3 regions of the Mediterraneibacter sp. ICN-202921 genome follow, and region 1 is predicted to be linked to each of the others. Evidence: predicted binding sites of a transcription regulator. Region 1 holds the regulator's gene; each other region holds the start of a gene.
The links. The regulator NrdR, encoded in region 1, represses ribonucleotide reductase genes. The targets are predictions, from matches to a motif close to CACAANATNTTGTG.
Positions count from the first base shown of each region.

Region 2: a site for NrdR is predicted at 5,558-5,571, ahead of nrdD (anaerobic ribonucleoside-triphosphate reductase). Genes of this name have one in related genera too.
Region 3: a site for NrdR is predicted at 4,795-4,808, ahead of WKT01_RS13385 (ribonucleoside-diphosphate reductase subunit alpha). Genes of this name have one in related genera too.

Region 1 is NZ_JBBKBE010000003.1:71,948-79,879, forward strand. It holds gene WKT01_RS03705 (IclR family transcriptional regulator) at 170-904, shown strand; gene WKT01_RS03710 (ABC transporter ATP-binding protein) at 920-1,666, shown strand; gene WKT01_RS03715 (ABC transporter permease) at 1,663-2,445, shown strand; gene WKT01_RS03720 (nucleoside phosphorylase) at 2,458-3,258, shown strand; gene WKT01_RS03725 (ABC transporter substrate-binding protein) at 3,255-4,316, shown strand; gene WKT01_RS03730 (ABC transporter permease) at 4,332-5,111, shown strand; gene WKT01_RS03735 (PRC-barrel domain-containing protein) at 5,198-5,452, shown strand; gene nrdR (transcriptional regulator NrdR) at 5,526-5,975, opposite strand; gene WKT01_RS03745 (ABC transporter substrate-binding protein) at 6,142-7,686, shown strand; gene WKT01_RS03750 (ABC transporter permease) at 7,739-7,932, shown strand, end outside.
Region 2 is NZ_JBBKBE010000001.1:326,537-334,468, forward strand. It holds gene WKT01_RS01585 (hypothetical protein) at 1-43, opposite strand, end outside; gene WKT01_RS01590 (spore germination protein) at 127-1,494, opposite strand; gene WKT01_RS01595 (transglycosylase domain-containing protein) at 1,581-2,249, opposite strand; gene WKT01_RS01600 (deoxyuridine 5'-triphosphate nucleotidohydrolase) at 2,384-2,899, opposite strand; gene nrdG (anaerobic ribonucleoside-triphosphate reductase activating protein) at 2,918-3,409, opposite strand; gene nrdD (anaerobic ribonucleoside-triphosphate reductase) at 3,411-5,531, opposite strand; gene WKT01_RS01615 (aminotransferase class I/II-fold pyridoxal phosphate-dependent enzyme) at 5,682-6,863, opposite strand; gene WKT01_RS01620 (dihydroorotate dehydrogenase) at 7,006-7,908, opposite strand; gene WKT01_RS01625 (dihydroorotate dehydrogenase electron transfer subunit) at 7,909-7,932, opposite strand, start outside.
Region 3 is NZ_JBBKBE010000026.1:17,079-25,010, reverse strand. It holds gene WKT01_RS13405 (ABC transporter ATP-binding protein) at 1-420, opposite strand, end outside; gene WKT01_RS13400 (GntR family transcriptional regulator) at 424-795, opposite strand; gene rd (rubredoxin) at 1,097-1,258, opposite strand; gene WKT01_RS13390 (ribonucleotide-diphosphate reductase subunit beta) at 1,372-2,433, opposite strand; gene WKT01_RS13385 (ribonucleoside-diphosphate reductase subunit alpha) at 2,470-4,746, opposite strand; gene ytvI (sporulation integral membrane protein YtvI) at 4,884-6,011, opposite strand; gene yihA (ribosome biogenesis GTP-binding protein YihA/YsxC) at 6,001-6,615, opposite strand; gene lon (endopeptidase La) at 6,629-7,932, opposite strand, start outside.

The DNA of each region.
Region 1 (7,932 bases):
ATTATTTTACAAAAAAATGGAGATGTTTTTGGGAAGGTTTAACAAAAAAATATTAAAAAATAGAAATAGATTGACAATTGTGATAAGCGGTGATAAGCTGTCGCCACAGATTAAGGAAAACAAGTGGAATAGTATTCCGTATAACGGAATAAGGAAGGAGGAGAAAAACATGCAGGTGATAGACAGAGCATTGGAAATATTGACGATATTAAGTAAAGAGACGAATGGTCTATCTGTGTCTGGTCTGGCGAAAAAGTTGTCTTTGCCGCCTAGTTCGATACATCGGATCCTGGCAAGTCTCAAAGAAAACAACTTTATCATCCAGGACAGTGAGAGCAGAAAATACAAGATAGGATATAAATTGTATACGCTTTGCTCGAATATGAGTAAAAATAATATACTTGTGAACCTTGCAAAACCGATCATGCAGAAATTAGCAGAAGAGATACAAATGACAGTAGTTTTATGTGTAATGGAGGAGAATCATATTATCAATATTGCCTGTATTGAAAGCGATGAACACTCTATGTATATGGTGAAGATCGGCAAACAGATGCCTCTCTATTCAACATCGGCAGGCCGTGTATTCAGTGCGTATATGGACAGGTGTACGGTGAAAGAAATCTATGAAAATATGGATCTGAAACCAAGTACTCCCTACACAAAAACAAAGATCCAAGAACTTTTGGAGGAATTGGATCATATCCGTGAGAAAGGCTATGCGCTGATCGATGAGGAACTGCAAATGGGGATACAAGGCGTGGCAAGTCCTATTTTTGATAATAATAAAAAAGTGGCGGCTGCGCTGGCTTTGACGAGTATGAAGCAAAGCAGGATGATCACGGATGAAATTATTGAAAAATTAAAACAAAGTGCGGATTCTATTACGAAAGCGATCAGTTAAGAAGAGGTGGTACATATGGCAGAGTATAGTGTGGAAATAAAAAATTTATCTAAAATTTACAGCAATTTATTAAAGGCAGATACGGTTGCATTAGAAAATATTAATTTGAATATAAGACAGAGCGAGTTTATCTCCATCATCGGTCCGTCAGGATGCGGAAAATCGACGTTACTGAAAATGATAGGAAATCTGGAAAAACCGAGTAAAGGAGAAATCCAATATAGAGACGGCGTGAACCAGCAGATGGGATTTGTATTTCAAGATGCGACGCTGCTTCCGTGGAAAAATGTGCAGAAAAATGCAGAATTTCCATTAGAGATACAGAAGAAGAAAACACCGGAAAATTTAAAAAGGTTAGATGAACTGCTGGAGCTGGCGGGACTGACAGAATTTAAGACAGCTCTCCCCAGAGAGTTGTCCGGAGGCATGAGACAGAGAGTTTCTATTGTAAGAGCACTTTCCTATGATGCGCCGCTTTTATTGATGGACGAGCCTTTCGGTGCGTTGGACGCATTGACAAGGGATAATTTAAATGAACAGCTTCTGCATATATGGGAAAACACAAAGAAAACCATTATTTTTGTTACGCATAGTATTGAAGAAGCGGTATTTTTATCGGATCGTGTAGTAGTTATGTCACCCCGTCCGGGAAGGATTAAAGAGATCGTGAATATCGACCTGCCAAGACCGAGAGGGGAAAGTACAAGAAATGCTCCTGAATTTACAGAATATAGTAAATATTTGAGGGGGATCATCGGATGAAAAAGGGAAATAAAACGAGAAAGCTGTTAAGCTCCATACTAGAATATGTGCTATCTATTGGTGTGTTTGTGCTGGCATGGCTTATCTATACTACGGTAAAGGATGTGCCGCTGTATGTCCTTCCCGGTCCGGCAGAAGTGGGAAAGAGCCTCATAGAAATGTTCGCGGATGGAACGGTATATCCACATTTATGGGCTACGACTTATGAAGTGATCCTCGGCTTTATTATCGGAAGCGTGCTGGGAATGGCGCTTGGCTATCTTTTTATAAAGGTGGATGTGCTCAGGACAGCTTTGATGCCGTATCTGATATTTTTCCAGACAGCTCCGAAGATCGCGCTTGTTCCGCTTTTTGTAGTCTGGTTTGGAATCGGCATCGTATCAAAAATTATTTTGATCATTACAATGGTATTATTTCCTGTCCTGTCAGGCATGATGCTTGGATTAGATTCCATACCAAAGGAAGCGAAAGACTTGATGAAGGTATTAAAAGCATCCAAATGGCAGATTTTTACAAAAATCGAAATGCAGTATTCAATGCCGGCATTATTTTCTAGTTTTAAGATCGGAATTATACAGGCGGTCATTGGAGCGATCGTTGCAGAATGGATGTCAGGAAAAGTTGGTCTTGGGTATATTTTGACCTATTCTTCTTCTACCTATGACACACCGGCATTGCTGGCGGGGATCATTGTGACGATCGTACTTGGGATCGTAACGTATGAGATTGTCAGTATATTCGAAAATAAAGCCTTATATTGGCATGAATCAAAGAAATAAAGGAGGCACAACTTGAATTTTATATCAGCGTCATCACCTAAAATTAATGGAAAAATGCCCCATCTATTGTGTGAGGAAGGAGATATCGGAGAAATCGTCCTTCTTCCGGGGGATCCTGGAAGAGTAGAGCTGTTTCAGGAACTGTGCGAAGAGTTTCGCATTATAAGCAGAAACAGGGAATATACGATAGGAACCGGTTATTATAAAGATATGAAGATTTCCGTATGTTCTACGGGAATTGGGGCGGCTTCTACAGAAATTGCCGTTGCCCAATTGATCGGGCTTGGCGCAAAAGCGCTTATCCGTATAGGAGGGACGGGAGTTTTAAAGAAAGAAATTCCCTGCGGTTCCATGATCATCAATACAGGAGCAATGCGGCTTGGCGGTACGTCCACTTTTTATGCGCCTCTAGAATATCCGGCAGTAGCGTCTGTGGAGGTGATAGATTCTTTGATCGAGGCCTGTGAAGAAAGCCATATACAGTATTATACAGGAATTTGTGCGTCTATCGCGTCTTTTTACCACGGACAAGGCAGAGCACTTCCTTATGAAAAGGAATATGATGAAGCTTCTCAATTGGAAAAATATCAGAAATTGAATCTGGTCAATTTGGAAATGGAAGCGGAGACGATCTATACGATGGCATCTCTGCAGAACATATATGCCGGAAGTATTTGTTCCGTGCACTGCAACCGGGTCACAGATCAATGGGAGGTGGACAATGCAAAGGCACAGAGAAGAATGTGTATGCTAGCTCTGGAAGGAGCTTGGAAGTTAAATAAACGTTATATAAAAGGAGGAAAAGAATCATGAAGTTAAAAGGAAAGATCACAGCAGTAGTATTAGGTGTTGCAATGGCAGTATCTGTTCTTGCCGGCTGCGGCAGCGGAACAGCCGATGACACTAAGCAGACCGGACAGGCACAGCAGAAGGAAAATAAGGAGGAAGCAGGCGGTTTAAGGACGGTTTCTATTCAGATCGATGGAGCGGCAGTGCCATATTACGCTCCGCTTTATATGGCGCAGGAGAAAGGGTATTTTAAAGAAGAAGGATTAAATGTGGAGTTCTATTATGCTGCGGCAGCAGATATTGTCACAAATGTAGCAAGTGGAAATGTGGATTTTGGTTTTCCGAATGCAGATGCGGTAGTAGCGGCAAAATCAAAAGGTATCCCGGTAAAAGTGGCGCATACGACATATCAGGAAGGATTGGGCGCGATCATCTTTGGCGCTGACTCCGGAATCAAAGAACCGGCAGATTTAAAAGGAAAAACAGTGGCTGTTACAAGTCTTGGCAGCGCCAATTATTTTCAGCTGCAGGCAGCGCTGGAGTCGGCGGGACTTACAGTAGATGATGTGAAAGTAGAAGTGATCGGGACAGGGGCGATCTTGAACTCTCTGACAGAAGGTCAGGTCGATGCGATCGTATTTTCGAAATTAAGAACGATCGAATTAAACAATGCGGGATATGAAGCGGAAGAGATCTTGTGCGACCAGTTTCTGCCGTCCTTCGGAAACGTTGTGATCACAAGTGAAGAACTTTCAAACAAGGAACCGGAAGTGATAGAAGGATTTACAAAAGCACTTACAAAAGGTATTGAATATGTCATAGATGGACATGCAGAGGAAGCAGTAGATTTTTCTATAGAAAATCATGCGCAGACGTTTGATACAGCGAAAAGAGATGTGGCAGTACAGATCTTAAATGAAGTGTTTATTCCGACATTATGGCAGAGTGAGTATACGAAAGAAAAGGGAATCGGGGCCTCTGATCCGGAAAAGTGGCAGGCATTGATCGACGATTCAGTAAAATACGGAATTATTGACGAGGGATTCCAAGCGGAAGAACTTTTATATACACCGGGAAAATAAGGAGAATAAAGAGCTATGTTTTATCGAAAAAATAGGAAGATCATTCTTCCAGTCATTGTTTTCCCGATATTACTTATCATTTGGGAAGCATACATTAAAATTTTCCATATCTCCAGTTATGTGCTGCCGGATCCCTATGCTCTTTTGCTCTCATTTATTGAATTATTTACAGGGGGAACGATCTGGCCGCATATAGCAGTGACGATGCAGGAAATATTTTTAGGAACCTTGATCGGTATTGCTATAGGGCTAGTATTAGGATACATTATGGCAAAGATAAAGATTTTAGAGCGTCTGATCATGCCGTTTGTCATTATTATCCAGACAGCTCCTAAAATATCGCTGGCTCCACTGTTTATATTGTGGATGGGACTGGGGCTTAAGTCCAAAGCCGCGCTTGTAATACTTGTCGTGTCCTTTCCGATTATGATAAATGAAGTATCGGCCATCCGTTCGATCGATCCGAATGTTTATAATTTAATGAAGATTTTAAAAGCAAATCCTTGGCAGCGTTTTGTGAAAATAGAATTGCCGTATTCAGTTGAGATGCTTTTGTCTGGTATCAAATTAGCTCTGACCCAGGCTATGACAGGCGCGGTGATCGGAGAGATGATCGGAGCGAAAGCAGGTCTTGGATATTTATTAAATCTGGGCAGGGAGACTTTTGATATTAAACTGATCTTAAACGCCGTTATTTTATTGAGCGCTATTGGACTTCTATTGTACCTGGTGTCTGAGTTTATAGAAAAACATGCGCTTTATTGGAAAGTAATCGATAAAGAAGTTATGGGCTGATACAGCTGCATGTTCTGCTGCACAGTCTGCTGTACTTCTGCATATATTGACAGCAAGAGGATATATCCGGCCGGGAGAGGATAGGATTGAGGATCTGCGAATTAAGGGAAAAAGAAGTGATCAATATATGCAACTGTAAAAGGCTGGGCTGTGTGGTAGATATTGAAATGAATATCTGCGATGGCTGTGTGGAGGCGATCATTATCCCGGGACCGGGGAAAATCTGTGGTTTTTTGGGAACGGACAGCGAGTATGTGATCCCCTTTGCCTGTATAAAAAAAATAGGACCGGATATCATACTGGTAGAGATCCAGGAAGAGAAATTTTTACAGAAGTTGTAGAAATAAAAAACGGAGAAGAAATAGCACAGGTCTTGCAGGACAGTGCCTATTTCTTCTCTGCTTTTGAGATTTTTTATTGAAGGAATTTTTTTAATTCATCCATAAAGGTATTGACATCTTTGAACTCGCGATAGACGGAGGCGAATCTTACATACGCTACGGGATCCAGCGCTTTTAGTTTGTCCATGACGATCTCACCGATCAGACTGCTTGGGATCTCCTTTTCTTCCCTGTTGAAAATCTCCAGTTCAACAGAATCAATGGCTTTTTGTATCTCATTTGCCGGAACAGGGCGTTTATAGCAAGCGCTTAAAATACCGTGTTCGATCTTGGAGCGGTCGTACTGTTCACGGTTATTATCCTTTTTGATGACGATGAGGGGAATAGTCTCTACTTTCTCATAGGTAGTAAAACGTTTTCCACATTCATCGCAGGAACGCCGTCTGCGGATAGAGTTTTTATCTTCTGCTGGTCTGGAATCGATCACTCTTGTATCTGGATGACCACAATATGGACACTTCATAATAAGAACCTGCCTTTCTTGTTACTTTTACTATCAGTTTATTCTGTCTTTAAGTATACACAATCTGCCTGCTTTTTGTAAAGGAAACACTTGCAAAATGCAGAAAAATCACTTACAATAATTTCGACAATTTAATAATGAAGGTTATTTGAAGGAGGAGACAAGCATGAAAAGAAGAGGAACAGCGATTCTTTTGGTGTTGACATTTGTCTTGTCTGTTGCACTGAGCGGGTGTTCAGGTGACAAGAAAGAGGCAGGGTCTGCAACCGAGAATGAACTTTCAGGGAAACCGGTCGAAGGAGGAAGTATCCGTGTTGGTATTTCCCAGGATTTGGACAGTCTTGACCCACATAAAGCAGTTGCGGCAGGAACAAAAGAGGTTTTATTTAATGTATATGAAGGTCTGGTAAAACCAGATAAAGATGGAAATTTAACAGAAGCCGTAGCAAGCAGTTATGAAATAACAGAAGATGCAAAGGTATATACGTTTACCTTGCGTGATGGAGTCAAGTTCCATAATGGGAGTGACGTTACGGCAGAAGATGTAAAATATTCAATTGACAGATGCGCCGATACGTCGAATGGAGAACCGCTCGTATCGGCGTATTCTATTATCGAGAGTGTAAATATACTGGATGCCAAGACGGTAGAAATACGCCTGTCAGAGCCTAATACGGAATTTCTTGCCTATATGACAACGGCTATTATCCCGAAAGGATATGACAAACTGGAGACGGAACCGGTAGGAACGGGTCCTTTTCAATTTGTGTCGCGTTCCCCGCAGGAGAATATCATTTTGAAGAAAAATGAGGATTACTGGGGAGAAAAAGCACATTTAGACGAAGTGGAATTTAAGATCGTAGCGGATGCGGATATGGTAGTGACGAATCTAAAAGGTGGTTCTATCGATATGTATATGCGCCTGACGTCTGCGCAGGCGGCGGAACTTACGGAAGGCTTCCATATTGAAGAAGGTACGATGAACCTGGTGCAGGCGCTGTATCTGAATAATGACGCGGAACCTTTGAACAATGAAAAGGTTCGCCAGGCGCTGTGCTATGCCATCGATCCGGAGGAGATCATGGCAATGATCGCGGATGGAAAAGGAGTCCGGGTAGGGACGAGTATGTATCCGGGACTGAAAAAATATTTTGACGATACGTATACGAAATATTATGCGCAGGACTATGAGAAAGCAAAAGAATTGTTAAAAGAGGCCGGCTATGAAGATGGTTTTGATCTGGAGATCACGGTGTGTTCGGCAGATCAGCCGCATGTGGATACGGCCCAGGTGATCGTCGAAGAACTCAAGAATATCGGGGTGAATGCCACGATCAAACCGGTCGAATGGGAGGCATGGCTGGAGGATGTTTACGCGGGGAGAAACTTCCAGTCTACGGTCGTCGGCGTAGACGCTTCCAATCTGTCAGCGCGTGCTATGTTGGAACGATTTGTCTCAGACGCGGATGGAAACTTTATCAATTTTAACGATAAAGAGTATGATGCGACATTCCAAAAAGCGATCGCGGCGATAGATGAGGAGGAACAGACAGCGTTATATAAAGAACTGGAAGGGATCCTTACAGAAAAAGCGGCAAATGTCTATATACAGGATCTTGCCAATTTAGTCGCGATCAGTGATGCGTATGACGGATATGAGTTTTATCCGCTGTATGTGCAGGATATGTCCGCGATATATAAGGTAGAGTAGCGTATAAAAAAGAGAAAAACGATATGTATACAGGGTCCCATGGGAGGAAAGCATGAAATTTCTAATAAAAAAAATCACAGGTCTTATAATCGCATTATTAATTGTCAGTATCCTTGCTTTCCTGGCATTTGAGGTCATTCCGGGGGATCCGGCCCGAACCATCCTCGGTACAGAAGCGACCGAAGCAAAAGTAGAAGCGCTGCGTGATGAGATGGGGTTGAACCGGCCCCTGCCTGTCCGGTATGG
Region 2 (7,932 bases), on a different contig from region 1:
TCCTGCAACTCCCCATGATCTCCACAAGTTTTTCTTTTTTCATTTTCCTGCTCTTTGCCAATGTAAAAATTTTCAAAGAGCAGGTATATTTTTTATGATAGTATAGTAAATAAAAAGAAGCCGCCGTTAGTTTTGTTTCACATTCAGATAATTTCTTCCTGACAGCGTCTTATTAAAAACAAGGAAGCATAAGACCAAAATGCAGCCTATCGCAAATCCAACCCAATTAAAACATCCTGTTAAAATCAACAACATAAGGCGCATAAACTTAAGAGCATACCCCAGTTCAAAATTAGGCTGCGTATAGTTTGCCACCGCCACAAATGCCATGTAAAGCATCACTTCGCTGTTGAACCAACCCGACTGCACAGAAAATTCTCCCATCACAATACCTGCGATAACACTTAGTGGAGTACTTAACATACTCGGCGTATTCATTGCCGCAAGCCTTAAGCCGTCTATAGACAATTCCAGGATCAGGAGCTGGAAGATCAGCGGAATATTCACTACATCCCTAACCGCAATGAAAGAGAATATCTCGGGCAGCCAGTCTAAATTCTGCATAAATAGTAAAAATAATGGGGTCAGAAAAACCGTCGCGATAGTAATGAGAGTTCGAGTCACTTTTAAGTAGATTCCTGTCAGTGTCGGAAAATAATAATCGTTGGCTTCCTCGATCATATCCAAAATAGATGTTGGCAGTATCATCGCCGACGGAGAATTATCCACCAGGATCACGACTTTTCCTTCCAACAGGCATGCCGCCGCTGTATCCGGTCTCTCCGTATATTTAAATTTAGGAAAAGGATTGAACCACTTCCTCTTAAATAGTGCTTCTGCAAGGCTCTGCTGATTCATTCTTAAATCTTGTATGTTTAATTCCTCGATCCGCGTTTTCACATTGCAGAGCAATTCCTTATCTACTCTGTCCTGCATATAACAGACCGCAATATCCGTTCTGGACACCTGCCCTGCCTCTGTCATCTCCATTACCAGATGAGGATCCCGTATCCGCCTTCTCATTAGCGCAGTGTTAAATACCAAAGTTTCCACAAAACCATCTCTGGATCCTCTCATAGATTTATCTTTATCCGGTTCATCCACATTCCGTGCCGGATATGTCCGGCAGTCTATGCAGACACATGCCTCATACCCTTCTATAAACAAGACTGCCGTCCCTGACAGGAGATTTCTAATCACCTTGTCAAAATCTCCCAACACATCCACCTCCACATAAGGCACGCATTTTTTGCAAAAAGCACTGGCATCTGCCGGCATTGTCTTTTCGGTCAGAGCGATAAATGATGTCATAAGCTTTAGCATCGTCTCATCTTTTACAAAACCGTCGATAAAATAAAAGACCGCGCTTCTGCCCCCGATATCCATATTTCTCCGAATGATATCAAAACTTTCTTCCACTGGCAGAACCCGGTCCATAAAATCAATATTCTCTTCAAATGAACTGCTGATTGTTTTTGTGATCTTCTTCACCATAGAATCGCTTCCTTTCTGAGCATACTATGCCCACGCCTTATTTCTCTATGGTTAGATTCCCCACTTTTTCCTGTATTATACAGATTTTAGTTTTCTTCTATAAAGCCTGCTTTCTTCATTTTATCCAGAACCTGCTCCTGCCTCTGTCTGGCAAGTTCCGGATTGGTCAATGGATTATAGTCGTTAGGCGCATTCGGAATGCCCGCAAGCAGGGTGCTTTCATCAAAATCCATCTCCCAAGGGTATTTTCCAAAGTACCCCAAACTTGCATCCATTACACAATAATATCCATTTCCAAAATAAATTGAATTAAGATACAATTCTAAGATCTTATCCTTGTCGAGCGTCCTCTCGATACGAAATGCCATAAATAGCTCTGAAACCTTGCGCACCAGCTTTTTATCTTGTGTGAAAAATTGATTCTTAGCAAGCTGTTGGGTGATCGTGCTGCCTCCCTCGACATAAGCGCCTGCCTGTATATCATGAAATATGGCTCTTCCTACTGCGATTGGATCCATGCCCGAATGCCTATAAAATCGTTTATCTTCTACAGCAAGCACAGCCTGCTTATAAGCCTCCGGCATTTCATCCAATGTCGTATAATTCTCCTTCGCCTCTATTTCGCGCGCCATTTCTTCTACACTTTTGACTTCTAACGCTCCTCGGTATCCTTCATATCCCTGCCATGTAAGATAGCCAACAATGACAAGTCCGCATAATAAAATAAAAGAACACAGTCGTTTCACGATCTTCATACTGCCTGTCACCTTTTCTTTCGTACTCTTTTATCCGTTTCTGTTAAGTTACAGGTACAGTATACCGAAAACAACTGTATTCTTCCATAATATTTTCTTACAGTTTTTTTAATTTTACTTACATTTTTGTAAGATTATCTTTTTGAAGTACTGCCAAATCCGCCGTTGCGCACAGCAGTAACTTGGTCGTCCACCGTGATCCCATATTCCACAAAAATCCCCTGCATGAACCCTTCTCCTGCGGCAATCTCCACTGTCTTTTCTTCTTTAGAATCATTCGTGATCTTGGCAAACATATGCCCTTCATTATCTGAATAAAAATAATCACTGTCAATGATCCCGACTGTATTATTCAACTGCAGGCGATATTTAAATCCCAGACCGCTTCTCGGATAACACTTCAGCACCCATTCCGGTTCCATCTCCACGCGGATACCTGTAGGAATCTTCACTGTCTCACCCGGAGAGAGCCTAAAAGATACCGGCGCAAAGAAATCATAACCGGCGCTTCCCGCTGTCGCTCTCCTTGGAAGCTTTATCTGCTGGTAGATCTCTTCTGTTTTTTCTGCTTCTCCTTGTCCAAATGTATCCATCCAGTCCTTTTTAAACTGTTCAAAACTCACCTTGTGAAATTTTGCAATTCTTTTCATTTATCTTCCCTTCCCGTGTTATGAATTGTGCAGAATGATCTTGTCTTCTTCCAGACTTCTTCTCACATCGATCACTCTCTGATTAGAACTACCTTTCCAGTGCAGCTGCGTATCTTTTAAGGCTTCTTCAAATCTTCCGTCAACCACCACATCTATATATGCCAGTATCTCCTCATCCTGGATTTCTTCCCAGCAATACCCTGTATACAGCCACTGGCTCTTATCAGGAAATTTTTCCCTGAGCCATTTCGCCAGCGCGGTCATTTCCACTCTGTTTGCCGCATGAAGAGGATCGCCTCCGCTGTACGTAATACCGCTTATGTAATCTTTATCGAGCTGTTCTTCCAATTCTTCTTCTGCCGCCTTATCAAAGGGCAGACCACCGTGTATATCCCATGTCACCGGATTATGGCAGCCGGGGCATCCGTGCGAACATCCTGCCACCCACAATACCACCCGCAGTCCATCTCCATTTAGCATATCGTCTTTTGTAATATTGTGATACCGCATTTTACATACTTTTCCTTTCCGCTATTTCTGCCATTTTAGCGTCATTAAGCCGCGTATCCCCTTTCACTCTGGAATAAGAGAGATACCCATTCATTCTGTCGATTTTTGTTAAATTTTTGCTGCCGCACTGCGGGCACACGTCCATATCCAGTTCTTCATGTCCACAGTCATCACAGTAGGACAAAGACAGATTTACGCCTTCATAATATCCCTTTGCCATTGCCCTTCTGACAAGGGATTTTACTGCTTCTGCATTGTAACTGATCGGATATTTTACATACTGGATCTTCCCGCCGTTGCTCAGATTCCAGAAACGACCTTCCAAATCTTGCTTTTCGATCGGTGTTATGTCTTCTGTTACGTGGCAGTGAAAACTATTGCTTACATATTCTCTGTCAGAAACATTTTCTATGATCCCGTACTTCTTACGGAACTGCTGTATCTGTACACCGCACAGATTCTCCGCCGGTGTTCCGTAAATTGCATACAGATGTCCATCCTCTTTTTTAAATTCTTCTATTTTATCATTGATATACTGAAGCGTATCTACTGCAAACTGCCCATCTTCCACAAGTGATTTTTTATTGTACAGCTGCTGCAGTTCATTTAATGCTGTAATACCAAAAGAAGCAGTAGCAGACTTTAAAAGCGGCTTGATCTTGTCATACAGTCCCAGATTACCGCCATAGAACCCTCCTTCACAGTAAGCAAGCGGGTTTGTAGAAGCCTTCATCTCTCCCAGATAATCGTATGTCCTCTGATGTAGTTTACGTATCAGGTTCAGATAATAATCCAACACCTCATAAAAAGGCTTGCTTTCCTGCATAGATTTTGCATAGATCATGGGAAGGTGCAGACTGATCGCACCGATATTAAACCGCCCTACGAAGACCGGCACATCCCGCTCGTCAGCCGGCTCCATGCCCCCTCTCTCATACCAAGGAGATAAAAATGCACGGCATCCCATCGGGCTGATGATCTTTCCGTATTTTTTATACATACTTGGCACATAGCCTTCACCTGTCAGGCTTAACCAGTCCGGATACATTGTTTTTCTTGAGCACTCAATCCCCGCCTCAAAGACATCTTCCAGCGGCTTTCCCGGTCCATGCAGTTCTTCGTCATATAAAAATACAATCTTCGGGAATAATACCGGCTTTTTGTGTCCTTCTCTTCCCTGTCCTTTCCGTCGCACCTCCAGCATCTTGATCGTCGCAAGTTTTCCATACCGGCTCGTCCGTGTTCCGGCTGTCACTGTAATGAACGGATAGTCTCCACGGCTGGAAGATACTGAGTTAAACTTATATTCCCACCCTTGAAACCCCTGCTCCATCTCCTTTTCCAGATCTGTCCATGCAACTTCCTGTGCTTTTTCTTCAGACAATCCTAAAGCTCTATATTTCGCAAGCAGACGTTTATGTGATTTTTCTGCGTATGGCTCTAGAATCTCGTCTACACTTGGAACCGTAAAACCACCATACTGCTGACTTGCGGCGCTCAAAACAATATCGCCGATCACGTCAAACGCTGTGTCTAATGTCTTCGGTTCATTGTACCACAAATTCCCCATCTCAAAACCGCCGCTCAGTACGTTTTTCACATCAAAGAGACAGCAGTTCATCGTGTCTCGCCTTGCCGACATATCATGGATATAAATATATCCCTCCCGGATTGCCTGTATTTCCTCTACCGTTAGGAAAAACTTTTTGTACAGTTCCTTATTTAACTCATTAAAGATCAGACTCCGTTTTGTTGAAACAAGCGCACTGTCTGTATTGCTGTTTTCTTTGTCCCCAATATACATAATAGACTGGCTCTTTTTATATACCTCGTCCAACATCTGGACAAAATCTTGTTTATAGTTCCGGTAATCTCTATAACTTTTTGCGACCACCGGGTTTACCTTCTCAAGAGCGCCCTCCACCACATTATGCATTTCTGCAATCGGAATCTCTGTAATCTGCAGATCTTTCACTTTCTCTTCGACAAATTTGCAGATATAATCCAATTCTTCCTCTTTAAATTTAATCAAAGCGCGGTATGCAGATTTATTGACAGCCACCACAACTTTCTGCACATTAAAATCTTCCTTCGTTCCGTCTTTTTTAATAACCTTGATCATGCCGCCTGCTCCTTTTCGCCTATTTTTACCATATTTTGTGTTTTTATCCCATTTTCTTCCCTATATGATGTATCAGTACTACCTATACTATCATTCCTTCCTTTTCCAGTCAACTTGGAATGTTACACAAAATTCTTTCTTCCCCTCTCCCTATTTTTTGTCTAAAAATATTCCGGACGCATCCAATACTCCAATCATTTCCTGTATCACCGGTATATCCACCACCAACGCCATGCGGACATATCTTTCCCCACCTTTTCCAAATGCGCTTCCCGGTGTTACGATCACTCCTGTTTTTTCCATCAGATCCATACAAAACGAAACCGACGTCTCGTAATTTTCGGGAATCTTCGCCCACACAAACATCGTTCCCTGGCTGTCCGGCACATCCCATCCAATACTGCGCAGCCCTCCGCACAATATCTGGTTCCGTTCTTTATACTTTTGTCTCTGTTCTTCAATATAGGTGTCTGGTCCTGTAAGAGCCGCTATGGCAGCATATTGTACCGGGAGGAAAATGCCATAATCGATCTGCGAACGAAAAATCTTCAGTTTCTGGACTATTTCTTTATTCCCCACTAGAAAGGAAATCCGCGCACCAGTCAGATTGTAAGACTTAGACAGGGAATAAAATTCTGCCCCCACCTCTTTAGCTCCCTCAAAAGAAAGGAAGGATCTGCCCTTTTCCCTGGAAAAGATAATATCAGAATAGGCATTATCGTGAAGGATGACAATATCATGCCTCTTTGCAAATGCGATCAGTTCCGGGTAAAATGTATCCGGAGCACAGACACAGACCGGGTTGAGCGGATAGGATACGATCATATATTTCGCCTGTTCCAGCACATCTTCCGGTATTTCAGAAAGTTGGGGCAGATACCCATTCTTTTCCTCAATCGGATACGTCTGTACTCTCGCGCCTGCCATGATCCCACTCATCTCAAATAAAGGATATCCCGGATCCGGCACAAGGATCATATCTCCCGGATTGCAGAGCACCATCCCGATATGCGCCATACCTTCCTGCGTACCATATACGGATGTGATTTCTTCTTTCTCAAGTTCTACACCAAAACGCTTCTTATACCGGTACTGCACTGCATTCAGAAGCTCCGGCAGATCTGAAAGTGCATATTTATAATTCTGCGGATCTTCACAGGCCTTTCTCATAGCTTCCATAACATGGGGAGCCGGCGCAAAATCCGGCGTTCCCACTGAAAGATTAAACACCTTCCTCCCCTGCTTTTCCAGTGCCTCTTTCTTCTCGTTCAACACTGCAAAAATCCCTGTCTCAAACTGGTTCATCTTATTTGAAAACTCTATTTTTTTCATCTGTTTCTCCTCTGCAGCTGCCTGCCTTTATCGTCTATTTTTCTTAATATGAAAATAAGCGGAAACAGTAGAAACTGCTGCCGCCTATTTAGCATACCATATTTTAGACTTGAATACAAACCTCGTTGTTTTCAAATCTGTTCTACAAAATCCCCCGTATCTCATCCAAGGAATCCAGATGATTCTCTTCCATATATTTTTCCATGCCCTCGATAATATCCAGGGAAATATCTGGCTTCATGAAAGTCGCAGTGCCTACCTGTATCACCTGCGCACCTGCCATGATAAATTCAATCGCGTCCTCCCAGGTAGTGATCCCACCAAGTCCCATGACCGGTATCTTTACCGCCTTGCACACCTGGTGCACCATCCGCAGAGCGATCGGCTTGATAGCCGGGCCGGACAGACCAGCATATCCATTGTTAAATACCATTTTTTTTCTTTTTATGTCCACTGCCATCGCAAGGAATGTATTGACAAGTGATACACCATCCACCCCCTCCTCTTCACACATCTTGGCGAGAGAAACAATATCCTCTGCATTCGGAGACAACTTTACGACCAGTTTATGTCTGCTGATCCTGCGCACTTCCCGCACCAGTTCCCTGGCAGCTTCTGTCTTGACCCCAAAATTCATACCGCCCTCTTTTACGTTTGGACAAGAAATATTTAGCTCCAGAATATCCAGATCTACATCATTTAGCCTCTCTGCCCCTCGAAAATAGTCTTCTTTGGAGTGTCCTCCCATGTTGACGATATTAACGACGTCTTTTTCATTGACCCAATCCAGATCCTTTTCGATAAACGCCTCTATCCCCGGATTTTCAAGTCCTACACTATTCATGATGCCGCTGGGTGTTTCCCATATACGGATACCGTCATTTCCCCCATGAGGATGCGCGATAAGTCCCTTGGACGATAATCCACCCAACTTCTCTATATCAAATTGTTCCGCAAGTTCTCTTCCGAATCCGCATGTGCCGGAAGCAAGGACCACCGGATTTTTAAAAGCAATTCCTGCAAATTCTGTCTTTAATCTACTCATTTATGCAAACACCTCGCTTCCTAA
Region 3 (7,932 bases), on a different contig from region 1:
CATCGCCAGAAGAAGTTTTAACTTTGCTTTCATGCCGGTAGAAAACGCCTTAACCTTTTTATTTAGCGGGATACAAAACTGTTCACATTGCTCCAGAAACTGCTCTTTATGAAAATATGGATACATATTCTCCATAATGCGAATGATTTCCTTCACAGACAAATATTCACTGAAACCCGAATCTGACAGCACAACTCCCATCTCCGCTTTCTCTCTATTTGTCAGTATCCTGTTGTCTTTTCCTCCGATTTCTATTGTTCCTCCATCTATACGCAGCAAGCCTAGCACTGCCTTAAATACTGTCGTTTTTCCTGCTCCGTTCGGTCCGATCAAACCGGTGACATAGCCCGGCTTTACTTCCATAGAACATTGCAGCATAAACTTCCCATACTGCTTCTGTACAGCGTTTATTCTCAACATATCCTATCCCTCCAATATCAATTCCATCAATGCGCGGATATCTTCCGACGTCAGCCCATATCTTTTTGCTCTGCGGATCAATTCCTCCAGTTCTGTTTCAATCTCTTTTCTGTATTCTTCCAACATTCTCTCTTTATTGGCCGCCGCTACATATGTGCCTTTTCCATGTACTGTGACAGTAAACCCCTCTTGTTCCAGATAGTCGTATGCCTTTTTCACGGTAAGGGCGCTGATTCTCAATTCTTTTGATAAAGTCCGGACAGATGGCAGGTTCGCATTTTCTTTCAGCTCTCCGCTTAAGATCAAAGCTTTGACTTGCTCTACAATCTGTTCATAGATTGGTACCATCGATGAACTGTTTATGATTATCTTCATATATTCTCTCCTCCATCCACAAACAGTATATAACAGTTTATAACTGTTGTCAACTGTTATATACTGTTTATTTCATGGAATCTACTTGCAAAAGCAGATTTTCTTCTTTCTAGAACAAATTCCGCTCTCCCTATTTCTCACATAAATAATAAAACAGACACTTCTTTTCAGAAATGTCTGTTCTATACCATTTGCTCATCTTATACCTTGTCGTGCGCAGCACGCCCGCCTGTAAGGCATGGGTTACGGTATACCCACATGGGTATACCTTGTCGTGCGCAGCACGCCCGCATGGATATACTTACTCTGTCTCAGAGAACTGGTCTTTGCCTACTCCGCAGAGAGGACAGAGGAAATCTTCCGGAACATCTTCCCATTTTGTTCCTGGATCGATGCCGTTATCCGGATCTCCTGCTGCTTCGTCATAAATGTATCCACATACATCGCAAATATATTTTTTCATTATATTGCACCTCCATTTTCTTTTCCTGCTTTTCATCATAACATACCCATTTTCTTTTTTCAATGTGTTCTGTCATAGTTTATCCAGAGTTGTCTAATTCTAATAAATTTCTCTTATAGATCATCTATCAGCGCCGTGGATTTTGCATATGCCGTAGAACGTGCTTCGAAAAAATCTGTTTTTACCATATTGGCATTAGCATATTGCGCCACCCATTTCATAGATCCCGGTTCTTCTTCATATCCCGGATACAGACTCTCATATCCTAATGATCTCCATCTTACATTCCCCAGATATCGGATATAGTCTGTGATCATTTGTTTATTCAGTCCGGGCACACCGTCTCCTATCACATAATGCCCCCAGGAGATTTCCTGGCGAACCCCCTCTGTGAGCAGCTCTTTCATCTGTGCCTCTGTCTCTTTGTCAAATAATTCCGGACATTCCTCTTTCAATTCTAAAATGATATTCCTAAAAAGCCACAGATGTGTATTTTCATCACGGTTGATATAGCGGATCTCCTGGGCAGAACCGGGCATTTTTCCATTTCTTGCCAGATTATAAAAAAACATAAAGCCAGAATAAAAGTAGATTCCTTCCAGAATATAATTTGCCATGATTACTTTCAGAAGAGTCCTCGCATCCTTTTTCTGTTGAAACGCGTTATAACAATCCCCGATAAATGTATTTCTCCTAAGCAAATGTTCATCTGTCTTCCACTGATACAAGATTTCCATTCTTTCGTCCGGTGAACAGATCGTATCCAACATATACGAATACGACTGAGAATGTACACATTCCTGAAATGTCTGGATGTTCAGACACAGATTGACTTCATTAGCCGTGATGTACTCTCCTATGCAGGGAAGATTTGCCGTTTGGATAGAATCCAGAAAAACCAAAAAGGATAATATCTTATCATATGCCTTTCTTTCTCCTTCTTCCAACTTTGGATAATCCTTTACATCCTGGGACAGATTGATCTCCTCCGGGATCCAGAAATTATTCATCGCCTGCCGGTACCAGGCGGATGCCCATGGATATTTTAAATTATTATAGTCGTTTAAGTTGGTCGTATTGCCTCCGATCATCCGCCTTTTCCGCACTTCTGTATCTCCGTTTGGATTAAATAAAGGCTTGCGCTCCAAAGGTCTTTCAATCTGTCGTTTCTCCATATCTGACTCTCCTCTTGATATATAGTAAAGCATTTCTTAAGAAGAACAAGATTCACATTCTTCTACCTCTAATGCCTTCGACCTGACATAATAGATAGTCTTAACACCGCTTTCCCATGCCAGCAGATATAATTCCAGCACCTGCCGCATCGTATACTCATTCGTGATATACAGGTTGACCGACTGCGCCTGGTCGATATGACGCTGCCGTATCCCGCATGCCCGCACCGACCATTTCTGATCGATAAGATGTGCATTTTTATAGTACCAGTATGTCTCCGCGCTCAGTTCCGGCGCCGTCCTCGGCAGCATAGCTCCCTTTTTTTCCTCTAAGAAAAACTTCTTCATGACCGGATCCACCCCTGCTGTTGTCCCTGAAAGGATCGACGTAGAACTGGTCGGCGCTACCGCCAGAAGATAGGCGTTTCGCATGCCCTGCTTTTTTACTTTCTCACGCAGCTTCTTCCACTGGACAGAATCATATCCTCTCTTTTCAAAATAAGCGCCCGTATCCCAGTCTGAACCTGTGAAATAGTTATATCTCCCCTTTTCCGCCGCGTAATCACTGCTCGCTTCTATAGCCGCATAATTGATTTCTTCAAATAAGGCGTCCGCAAATGCAAGATGTTCTTCTGATTCCCATCTTATATGCTGTTTCGCCAACATATGATGATATCCGCTCACGCCAAGTCCTATGGCTCGGTACTTTCCATTTGTAATCTCTGCATAAGGAAGAGGGTAAAAATTCAGATCAATAACATTGTCCAACGCCCGCACCACTGTGCGGACCACTTCTCTGACATAAGCTTTATCCTGTATAGGAAGCCTCCCCAACGTCAAGGATGCCAGATTACATACGACAAAATCGCCTGCTTTTGTTGTATTGACAACGACTGTATCGCCTTCCTCTGTCTGTATCTGCGTACTGACAGTCGATATAGGAGACATATTCTGCGCGATCTCTGTACATAAATTAGAACAATAGATCATGCCCTTGTGTGGATTCGGATTGGCATGGTTCACCGTATCTCTGTTAAAGGCAAAAGGAGTTCCGGTTTCCACTGCGGATTTTATAATAAGGCGTACAATCTCTTTTAAACGTATGGTTCTTTTTGGTATCCGCGCATCTTGTACACATTCCCAATATTTTTTCTCCCATTCTTCTCCATAACTATCCTCCAGACAGTATCCCCTGGCCAGAAAAATATCATGGGGACACATCAGATGCCATTCCTGATCCAGATCTTCCTTCGCCATCTTCCAAAAAAGATCCGGATAACACACTGCCGGAAAGACATCGTGTGCCTTCATTCTCTCATCTCCATTATTTGTACGGATCTGCAAAAACTCCGGCAGATCTCTGTGCCATGCATCCAGATAAACCGCCGCTGCGCCTGCGCGTACTCCCAGCTGGTCTACGGCAACCGCCGTATCGTTGACAATCCTGACCCAGCGTATGACTCCGCCTGCTGCTCCTTCAAACCCTCGGATGGAGCCGCCTGCCGCACGAACTTTCCCAAAATACAGTCCCATTCCGCCCCCGTATTTACTCACTTGGGCAAAATTATCCACAGAACGGAAAATCCCTTTCAGACTATCCGGCACCACATCAATAAAACAGGAACTTAATTGGTGGAACGGCTTTCTTGCGTTCGATAATGTGGGAGTCGCCATCGTCACCTCCATCTTAGAGAGGACAGTATAAAAGCGTTTTACCCATTCCATACGATTCCGTTTTTCTTTCATCGCAAGATGAAGCGCAATCCCCAAAAACATTTCCTGCGGACTTTCCAGCGGTACATGCTGATGCGTCGATATGACATACCGTTTCAAGAGCAGTTCCAGGCCGGAAAATGTAAATACCTTATCTCTTTCACGCTCTATATAATTCTCTGCCTCATATATTTCTTCCTTGCTGTACGCCTCCAGAATGTAGGCTCCATACAGCCCCTGCTCTGTAAGATAACAGATCTTTTCATAAAAGCCGTGGATCCCTCTTTTTCCCTCTTCTGCCTCTAATTTTCTGTAAAACGAAAATGCCAGAAGTCTTCCGGCAATCTTTTCCCATTCGGGAGCTTCCTGGCTTGTCAGCTCTGTGGCTGCATTGATCAAAGCCTCCAGCTGTTCTTCCTTATCCATCTTTGGCTTCAAAAAGCCGGTTGCTCTTTCTTCCAATATAGACAGTGCATACACTTCTTGTGGGAAGTCTTCCTCTATCTCCCGTAATACTTCTGCGATCCCCTCTGTATCAAATTTTTTCTCTGTTTCTTCTCTCTGTATAGTCATACGCCCCTCCCGTCTGTATTCTAGCAAGATATAGAGCAATTATATACTAGAATTAGATTATTTTCAACACCAAAATACAACATATTGTGTTTTTACACAAAATATCAGCTCTGTCACCATTTTTTGGAGATCACCAGAGCTGATATTCTTCTTTTCACTTTTTTTCAGTTTCTTTCTTCCCGCAGTCCTAGTATTCCTTCTACTAAGATCTTTACGTCATTAAAAATATAGTCGAATGCCCCTGCCTGGCACATATTCATGAGGATCATCCCGATCGGTACCGCCAGGATCATGCCGATGACACTGCTGATCCTATATCCGATATACAGTAAAAATAATGTGACCAGGGGATTGAGCCCCATACTGTCTCCTACCAGCTTAGGCTGCAGAAGCTGCCTGACGAGCTGGGTAACTATATAGAAAATGACTAAAATAACCGTCATCTTATAATCTCCCATAAAAAACTTGTAGATCGCCCACGGGATCATAGCTGTTCCTGTTCCAAAAAACGGCAGAAAATCCAAAACTGCGATCAAAAATGCGATCAGAACAAAGTATCGGACATTCAAAACAGCAAAGCCAATCAGAAGGATCACAAACACAACTCCCATGATCTTAAACTGGGCTTTAAAGTATCCTCCTACCGCATACCGCAGATTATCCATGACAAGGGACATGCGCTTCGTGACCGATTCCGGAAAAACTTTCTTAAACCACTGGATCACTTCTTCTCTCTGAACTGTAAAAAAATATGCAGACATGATCGCTACGATAAACCCGATCAGATAAGACGGCAGGCTTTTTGCAAAATTTCCGGCCGCCGTTACTGTAGGCTCGCTGACTTTGGATACCCAGTCTCCCATATACTGATCCAGGTTTGCCACAATCGTGTTCCAGCCATTTTGTACTCCCTCCGGCAGTTTTTCAAAAACTCCTGACAGCGTATCGCCTATCTGTCTCAGGCCGCTTTCTAGCTGTGCGTACAATTCCGGAAAATTCCTTGCCAGATCTCCGATTTCATTTACGACCCTGCTGACAGCAAAATACAGAACAAACACGATCAATGCAAGCACCAGTATAACGATCAGCGCAGATCCTAATTTTTTTACGATCTTTAGCCTTCTCTCCAACCAGTTTACCAAAGGCGCTGCGATCGCCGATATGATCCATCCGATCACAAAAGGCATAAAAAAGCCGATCGCCTTTATCCCAATGATGACAAATGCTGCTGTTGCTAATAAACTAAAGAGCAGGCTGACCGTAACCTGCCAATATGGGCGCCTATTTTCCATTCATTTCCACCTCTGTCTTACCCAAATATTCTGTCTCGACCAGTTCCCAAATCTCCTCTCTTCCTTGTTTTGTAACGGAAGAAAACGGGATCACTCTTGTTCCCGGCACAAGATCTAATCCTTCTTTTATCATCTTTATATGTTTCTGGACCTGGCTTCTCTTTAGTTTATCCAGTTTTGTAGCAATAATGATCGGTGCGAATCCTTGCTCCACGATCCATTGGTACATCATTTTATCGTTGGCAGAAGGCGCATGCCTGCTGTCAATAAGCAGAAACACTGCCTGCAGCTGCCCAGAAGCATGCAGATATCGTTCGATCAGCTTTCCCCACTGCCGCTTTTCTTCCTCTGACACCTTTGCATATCCGTATCCCGGAAGATCTACCAGGTACAATTCTTCATTGATATTATAGAAGTTGATTGTCTGTGTTTTCCCCGGCGTGGCAGAAATCCTAGCATACGATTTCCGATTCATTAATGCATTGATCAAAGAAGACTTTCCTACATTGGATTTGCCCGCAAACGCAATCTCCGGCTTTTCATTTGCCGGCAGCTTACTCGTGATTCCACAGACTGTCTCCAAATTTATACTTCTTATTACCATGCTCTCCCCCTCCCTATCCTTTGTTTTCTTCTTCACCGTGAGCAGGGACAAGTGCTTCCTTTAACACTTCATCCATATTTACTACAGGTATGATCTGCATTCCTCTTGTAATCTCAGCAGCCAACTCTTCCACATCTACTTTATTATCTTTCGGAATAAGAACCGTCTTTATTCCCGCATTTTTTGCTGCCAAAAGTTTTTCTTTCAGTCCGCCTATAGGAAGTACCCTTCCTCTTAATGTCACCTCCCCGGTCATTGCCAGATCGGAACGTACTTTTCTCCCCGTAATGGCGGAAATCATAGCTGTCGCCATCGTGATCCCAGCAGAAGGGCCGTCTTTCGGAACTGCTCCTTCCGGAATATGTACATGAATATCATGTTTCTCAAAAAATGTTTCTGAGATCTTATACTGTTCACTGACAGAGCGTATAAAACTGATACCTGTCTGAGCAGACTCTTTCATCACATCGCCTAACTGACCTGTCAGCATGACTTCCCCATTTCCCGGCATAACATTTACTTCTATTTGCAGTGTATCTCCGCCTACGCTCGTCCAGGCAAGTCCTCTGACAATACCGATCTCCGGATCTGGATTTGCCATCTGATACGTATATTTTTCTCTTCCCAGATATTTATGGATATTCTTTTCGGTCACTGCTATTTTCTTCTTTCCGGTCGTCAAAAGCTCTTTGGCTGTTTTACGGCAGATATTTCCTATTTCTCTCTCTAACTGCCGTACCCCCGCCTCTTTTGTATAATTTCTGGCAATCTTCCAGATCGCGTTCTTGCTGATCGTAAGCTGTTCCTGTGAAAGTCCATGCTTTTCCATCTGTTTTGGGATCAGATGTTCTGCGGCTATATGCAGCTTCTCATTCTCTGTATAACTGCTGATCTCGATCACTTCCATCCGGTCTAGGAGGGGTCTTGGAATCGTCTGAAGTGTATTTGCCGTCGTGATAAACAGAACCTCTGACAGGTCAAGCGGCACTTCCAGATAATGGTCACGGAATTTATGATTCTGCTCACTGTCCAAAACTTCTAATAAAGCCGAAAACGTATCGCCTTTATAATCTGTGCTGACCTTATCGATCTCATCCAGAAGCAAAAGCGGATTTTTTACGCCTGCCATTTTTATCCCGCCGGCTATACGTCCCGGCATGGCTCCCACATAGGTCTTTCTGTGTCCCCGTATTTCTGCCTCATCCCGAACACCGCCCAGGGAAATTCGTACATAGGGCTTTTTCAGAGACTTTGCCAGTGACTTTGCGATAGAAGTCTTTCCAGTTCCCGGCGGCCCCACCAGACAGAGAATCGGAC